DNA from 2 places in the Caballeronia sp. LjRoot31 genome. Region 2 is predicted to be linked to the other one. Evidence: riboswitches for the same ligand, from Rfam matches in the RefSeq annotation. Region 2 holds a riboswitch; the other holds the start of a gene.

Region 1 (3,644 bases), on a different contig from region 2:
TGCCCTGAATGTGCGCGCGGCCTACATTCACGGGCAGAAAGGTCACCGAGTCGTAAGTGATGAGGTCGTGCACGCGGGTGTCATAAACAGCGGCCGTGAAGGTACCGAACGAAGAGGCCGCGTCAAGCGCTGCCTCGACCGTATCGCTGCGCTCAGGCTGCAGATTAGGGTTCGCGTAACCCGGGTAGTACAGGTCGTTAAAAGTCGGCAGGCGGAATGCGTTGCCATACGAAATGCGTGCCGTATAAACCGGCGTAATTGCATAAGCGACAGCAACATTGCCGGTATTGATCGACCGGCCCTGGATGATCTCGTGGCGTCCCGCCAGGAACACCGTCAACGCGCCGAGCGTGACTGATTGATGGAGCGAGACGGCTGAATCGTTGCGCGTCGGCACGCCCGTGGGGATGTCGACCGGCAGGAAGGCTTGCTCGCGGGTGAAGTCGTAGGCGAGCTTGGTTTCACCGGACAGTGGCAGACTGAAGAGCGTTTGACCACGCTCCTGATGGGTCAGCGAGGTCGACGTGCTTAAGCGCGTCGAGTCGATCTCATCGGTCGGGATGGCCGGGTTGTTCGCATAGAGGAACTGTCGATCCGTGGAGTAGCCGACAGACTGGTCAAACTGCGTGAACGGCGTGATGTCCAGATGAAACGCAACGCCGGTCGTCAGTTGATGATCAAGCTGCCGGTTATCGCCGCCGGCATTGTCGTAGGACAGATCGGACCGGTGATAGAGCGCGAATGTGGAGATCGACCAGTTGTCGTGCGCATAGCCTAAACGCGCATCCACGTCCTGAGCATGGTACGGGTTGCGGCCATCCTCGTGCCCGTAAGCCCCGGGCTGGGTCGCATCGATTCCCGCGGTATTGTAGTCGTGCAGTCCCAAGGAATAGGTCAGTCCGGCCAGTGCCGCGAGCGGACCCGTGGACGAAATACTGCCTGAAGTGCGGATCTGTGTATCGAACGTTTTGTTCGAACCACCGCCTGTTGAAATCGTAGTCTGGTTGGGTTGATTGGCCGCGCGGTTCGTGAAGAGTTGCACGACGCCGCCCACCGCGTCCGCACCGAATGAAGCGGCCGCCGGTCCTGAGATCACTTCGACACGGTCAAAGGCGGAGGTCGGAAGGTCGGCCCACTCGGCTTGACCCGTAGTCGCAGAACCAACGCGGATACCATCTATGAACACCGCAACCTGACTTCCCGATGATCCACGAATGCTGACGGCAGCAGAAGATCCTGGGCCGCCGTTTTGTGAAATAGTGACGCCTGGCAACGTGGCGAGGGCTTGCGTGATGCTCGGGTCACTCGGCGACAAACGGTCGAGATCCGCGCGGGTCAGGACCTGCGTCGACGCATAGCGTTGATCGAACGATTGCGGCAGGTGCTGCATGTCGCCGGTGACGAGAATATTCGGCAGCGTGGCTGCGTCCGGAAGCTGCTCCGGCTGCGGAAACGACGAGTCGTCCGCGGCCTGCGCGACCTGCCATGCCGAAACCGTCAACGCAGAGGTGAGGATGAAATGACGGAACTTCATACGGGGAAAACCTTTTTATTGGAAGATTGGACGACGTGCTGCGAGCGCAAACGCAGCATGTCGATTTCGGATGGCGGCAATGACGAAACGCGGGCCTCCCTGGAGGCGTCACCGGCCTGCCGTCCACGCGATAGACGAGATCAACCCGCGATGACGCGCAGCGGCCAAGGCACTTTTAAGTGGCGGTGAGTTCTCTCGCGCGGCAGATGCGCCCATGTCTCGGGTGCTGGTCCTGGCGAACCGCTGATGCCCACCTCGCCTGCGCAATCGATCACGCCCCAAGCGGGCAGCCGAATTCACTTATGCGGGTCTATGTGGGTCTAGGCGGGCCAATCGAGGGGATGCCGCTCTGGCTGTAAGCCAGGATCGCGGGCAGTATCGGTCATCGGTCATGTTTGTCTCCCGGGGAGTGCGCGCCCCAAAGTCAGAAAAGAGGTATACGACGCCGAGGTCTGACTTCCGGTTTGTGCTGAAACCGGTCACAGTGGCGCGACCGTGCTGGATTTACACCAGCTTCCACGAGTCGTATGCGCGCATTTTACTTCCGAATCCCCATCGACACTATCAAGTCGGGGTTATTGAGTAACCGGCGGTGCGGGTGCCCCTGGCAGCACGAGATTCATGCCTGCTGGTTATCGCCAGCGACCTTTCGGAATATTTGCGTATTGAGTGCAATCACGTTGGAGACGGTCGGGGGTGGGACTCTGAGCGCGCCACCTCCGATCCGACATGTGCCTGATCTCCCGGACTAGACCCAGGACGAACGGAATTACTATCCCCTGCCCCGCGCCAGAGGGTATGCGGATCTTGAAAGCTCCTTAGTGGACCAGGATCGTGCTGTCGGGCGACCAACTCAACGTCACTTGCGAGCCGACCGGGATCAGGTCCTCGCCGGAGTTTTGCACATGGACCTTGAGCCGCTGGCCGCACCAGTCGAGCATATAGGTTGTATTCACACCGGCAAAGACGTGATGGGCAACCTGTGCCGTCAGCCGGTTATGCGCGCTCGGCGCGGCCGCGCCCGTTGCACGCTGGAGCGCGATTTTCTCGGGACGTACCGCACACTTCATCTGACCAGATACAGCGGAGCGCGATCCGAAACGAATCAAGCTGCCATCGTTAATGCGCATGCCACCGGTCTCCAGTCGACCGTTGAGAATGTTGGCATCGCCGAGAAAAGTGGCGGCGAACTCGCTGGCCGGTTGATCGTAGAGTTCGCGTGCGGTCCCTTCCTGGATCAATCGTCCATCGCGCAGGATACCTACACGATCACTCAACGTAAGCGCTTCTTCCTGGTCGTGCGTGACGAATACGGTCGTGATCGCGACATCGCGCTGGATGCGGCGCAATTCGACCTGCATGTCCACTCGCAAAGATTTGTCCAGCGCGCTCAGCGGTTCGTCGAGCAGCAACACGCGAGGACGCGTCACAATGGCGCGCGCCAGTGCGACGCGCTGGCGCTGCCCGCCCGACAATTGATTGATCCCGCGTGCGTGCAGGCTGCCGAGTTGCACGAGATCCAGCACCTCCCCCACCCGGCGCTTGATCTCGCTCTTGTCCACATGCCTCACGGACAACCCGAATGCGACGTTGTCGGCCACATTCATATTTGGGAACAACGCATAGTTCTGGAACACCATGCCGATCTCCCGCCGCTCCACGGGCAAGCGTTCGACCGGCTGATCGTCGATGCGAATCTGCCCGCTGTCCGGGAACACAAAGCCGGCAATCATGCGCAGGAGCGTTGTCTTGCCGCTGCCTGACGGTCCGAGCAGCCCATAGAGGCCGCCCTCCGCGAAACGGATGGATACGTCGTCCAGCGCGCGTGATTCGCCGTACTGCTTCGATACCTTGATTACGTTGACTTCGGCCATTATTGCTCTCCACCAAATCGATACAGCCGTGACACGATCAACATCGTGCCCATCGACACGACAATGATGATGGTTGAAATTGCGTTGATCTCGGGCGTAAAGCCCTTGCGGATCGCGCTGTATATTTCGACCGGCAGCGTGGTCTCGCCCGGGTCGGACAGGAAGTACGAGACGACGAACTGATCGAACGACACGGCGAATGCAAACAAGGCCCCTGCCACCACGCCAGGTGCAAT
Region 2 (3,644 bases):
TGCCCTTCGCCACGAAGTAAGCGACCACCTGCGCGGAGGTCAGCAAACGCAGTGCCTTTACTGTTATCAGCTCGGGGTCGCCAGGACCGACACCGAGGCCATAGAGGCGTCCGCTCATCTATTCAGTCTCCGTTGCCAGTGCGTTCACGGCCGCCGCCGCCATCGCGCTGCCGCCACGCCGGCCGCGTAACGCGACGAAGGGCACGCCGCGGCTATCGGCGGCAAGCAGTGCCTTCGATTCCGCCGCGCCGATAAAACCCACCGGAAAGCCCAGGATCAACGCAGGTTTGGGCGCGCCCGCGTCGAGCATGTCGAGCAGATGGAAGAGCGCGGTGGGCGCATTGCCGATCACCACCACGCTGCCTTCAAGATCCGGCCGCCACAATTCGAGCGCGGCGGCCGAGCGCGTGTTGCCAAGCGCGCGAGCGCGTTCAGGCACGGATGGATCGTTGAGCGTGCAGATCACGCGGTTGTTTGCCGGCAATCGCGCACGCGTGATGCCTTCGGCGACCATGCGTGCATCGCAGAGAATGGAGGCGCCTTGACCAAGCGCTGAGCGGCCTGCCGTGCCCGCGCCGGGTGAGAACACGAGGTCATCTATCACATCCGTCATGCCACATGCATGGATCACACGCACGGCAAGTTTCTCGAGATCGGCTGGAATGGCCGAGAGGTTGGCCTCGGCGCGGATAGTCGCAAACGACGCGCGATAGATCGCCTGGCCGTCGCGAATGTAGTCAAGCATCAGAGTGGCTCCGGGCTAGCCAGCGGGCTGCCTGTTCAATGGTGAGATGGCGGGCAACGGCCTCAGGCGCATTGCCGTAAAGATCGTAGCGACCGGGAGCGACGGCAATCAAGGTGGTTTCCACACGGTGCGCCGCCGCGCATGAGCGCGGGCAGCCGCTAAGGTGGACGTTGCCTGCTGGTGGCATGGACCGCGCGAGAAGGTGCGCGTCGGCTTTGGTATCGGCGAAACTTTTCGCGCAGCCTTGCGAACCTGTACACGCAATCAGGCGCGCGAATGGTTCGTCGGGGTCTGTCGCGAGGCCGAGTGCAGCGAGTTGTTCAACCACCGCTTGGGCCTCGGCAGACGGAACATCGAGCAGCATGGCGCTTTGCCACGGCGTCATGCGTAATCGTGGCGCGAGATCGGCAAGTGCGAACAGCGTCGCGGCATCCAGGCGCCCGAGCGGGACTTGCGCACCAACGCACACGCTGTCGCCCGTCCCTTGACGATGCACGCCGAAACGCAGCCTTGCATCGGATATGGGACGGCGCCAGTGTTCAACGTCACGATCCAAAGGGAAACCAAGCTTCTCCTGAACGCGGCCAAGAATGTCTTCGATGGAACACGTCGTCAGCAGATCGCGCATTCTGGACTGCCAGGGCTGCGCGAGATCGAGGAAGGTATGCAACAGCGCATCGACCAACGCGGGGACGTGGCCGGTTTTCACCGCAGCCAACGCAGGCGCATCGTTTTCAAACCGCGGTGGACAGCCCGCAAGCCCGAATACAAACCGTTCCGCCGATATCGCTGAAAGCCAGACATCATGAGGATGATCGAGCATCGCAAGGCGCTCGCCACTATCCACCATCAACGCAAATTTCGGCGATAGCTCGTGCAACCGCGCGTCGCGCTGCATCTGCCCGATTAACGTGGAAACGAGCGATGCGGCGTCGAGCAAGGCGTGCGGATCGAGGCCCGCCAGCGGACTGGACATGACGTTACGCTGGTCGTCGGAACCTGGCGTGAGAGGGCCGAGTCCCGCGTCGACGAGCCGCGAGACGAGCACTTCCTGCGAGTCTTCCCTTACGCCGCGGATCTGCAGATTCGCGCGATTGGTCACGTCGATGAAACCTGAACCGAACGTCCGCGACGCGTGCGCCACCACCCGCGCCTGCGCCGCACTCAGTTCGCCCCATGCGAGGCGAATGCGGCACAGGCCGCCGTCACGCGCAGGCACAATCCGCATCAGCCCCGGGCAAGCCGACGGCCGCGATGCTTGCGGTAATAGGTGCATAGTAGTGAGTGGTTCGTTCAAAGCGTGACCCGTTCGGTCTCGCGCGGCGCCTCGAGCATGCCGGACCCTTTGAGAGGATGGCACGTTCGCGGCATCGGTACACCCCGCCCGATGCTGGCTTGCACGAAGAATTCCGGTCGGCAGGTCTCTTGGCTTGCAGGTCGCCGTCCGTACCGGCCTTCCCAGTCGAAACCAGTGGCAGTGGAGCGCGGACTCGCTGCGTACAATTGCGGGGGCAGCCACAGTTCTGCTGTGTTCCCTGTTAGGCCCGTAAGGGCACCGACTAACCGCGGTATTATGCCCGTTTTTGCGGCGGTTAAAGCGCATTGGCGGCAGGCCGGATGTGCTTTAACCGGATTGTCTCGACCACGTTGCAGACGCGGCGTAATCAGTGAATGAATCAAGCAGTGAATGAATCAAGCGAGGATCGGCGGATGTCACCGTGGTTGACCGTGGTAGGGATCGGGGAGGATGGCTGGCGCGGCCTGAGCCGGCACGCGCGCCAGGCGCTGCTTGCTGCCGATACGATTTTTGGCGGCGCGCGTCATCTCGCGTTGTTGCCCGCCCGGATTGGCGGCGAACGTCGCGTATGGCCTACGCCGTTCACGATCGCGTCGGTACTCGAACATCGTCACGAACGTGGACGGGTGTGCGTGCTTGCAAGCGGCGACCCGATGATGTTCGGCGTCGGCACGACGTTCGCCCGCGAACTGGCTGCGGATGAATTCAGCGTAGTGCCCGCGCCATCTTCGTTGTCGCTGGCCGCCGCGCGTTTGCACTGGGCGCTCCAGGACGTCGCGGTGGTGTCGCTGGTTGGGCGGCCGGTCGCGGCGCTCGAAACGCAGCTTCATCCCGGCGCGCGCCTGATTGTTCTAAGCGCTGACGCTGCGAGTCCCGCCGCGGTCGCTGGGTTGCTGACAAAGCGCGGCTTCGGCGCAAGCCGCCTGAGCGTGTTCGAGCATCTCGGCGGCGATGAGGAGCGCCGTATCGATCGCGTGGCCAGCGCGTGGACGGCAAGTGACGTGGCCGCGCTCAATCTGGTGGCGATCGAATGCATTGCAGAGAGCCACGCGCTGCGCTTGCCGCTGACGCCCGGTCTTCCCGACGATGCATACCGGCACGACGGCCAGCTCACGAAACGCGATGTCCGCGCGATCACGCTGTCGCGGCTTGCGCCCGAGCCGGGCGAACTGCTGTGGGACGTGGGCGCGGGATGCGGGTCGATTGGTATCGAATGGATGCGCACGCACCCGAGTTGCCGTGCCATCGCGATCGAAGCGAATGGTCAGCGTCAACGCCTGATCGAACACAATCGCGATGCGCTCGGCGTGCCCGGACTACAACTGGTCGAGGGCGAAGCGCCGGGCGCGTTGGCCGGACTTCCCGAGCCCGATGCTATTTTTATCGGCGGTGGAGTGACCACGCCAGACATGCTTGAGACGTGCTGGTCTCATCTGAAGAAAGGCGGCAGGATGATCGTCAACGCCGTCACGATCCAGAGCGAGGCGACGCTGATCGCGTGGCGCGCGCTTCATGGCGGGGAGATGACGCGTATCGGCGTTGCCCATGCACAGCCGTTAGGCGCCTTCGATACCTGGCGTCAGGCATTGCCCATTACGCTGC

The links. A riboswitch is a leader RNA that binds a small molecule or an ion and turns the genes downstream of it on or off. The one in region 2 is predicted to bind cobalamin.
Region 1: linked by a shared signal. The riboswitch ahead of ACSQ8V_RS09755 (TonB-dependent receptor domain-containing protein) and the one ahead of cobG (precorrin-3B synthase) in region 2 are both predicted to bind cobalamin.

What each region holds. Positions count from the first base shown of each region.
Region 1 is NZ_CAXURX020000001.1:2,205,026-2,208,669, forward strand. It holds gene ACSQ8V_RS09755 (TonB-dependent receptor domain-containing protein) at 1-1,534, opposite strand, end outside; adenosylcobalamin (AdoCbl) riboswitch at 1,927-2,079, opposite strand; gene ACSQ8V_RS09760 (ABC transporter ATP-binding protein) at 2,353-3,408, opposite strand; gene ACSQ8V_RS09765 (ABC transporter permease) at 3,408-3,644, opposite strand, start outside.
Region 2 is NZ_CAXURX020000002.1:999,053-1,002,696, forward strand. It holds gene ACSQ8V_RS22865 (precorrin-2 C(20)-methyltransferase) at 1-118, opposite strand, end outside; gene ACSQ8V_RS22870 (precorrin-8X methylmutase) at 119-745, opposite strand; gene cobG (precorrin-3B synthase) at 738-2,021, opposite strand; cobalamin riboswitch at 2,144-2,320, opposite strand; gene cbiE (precorrin-6y C5,15-methyltransferase (decarboxylating) subunit CbiE) at 2,456-3,644, shown strand, end outside.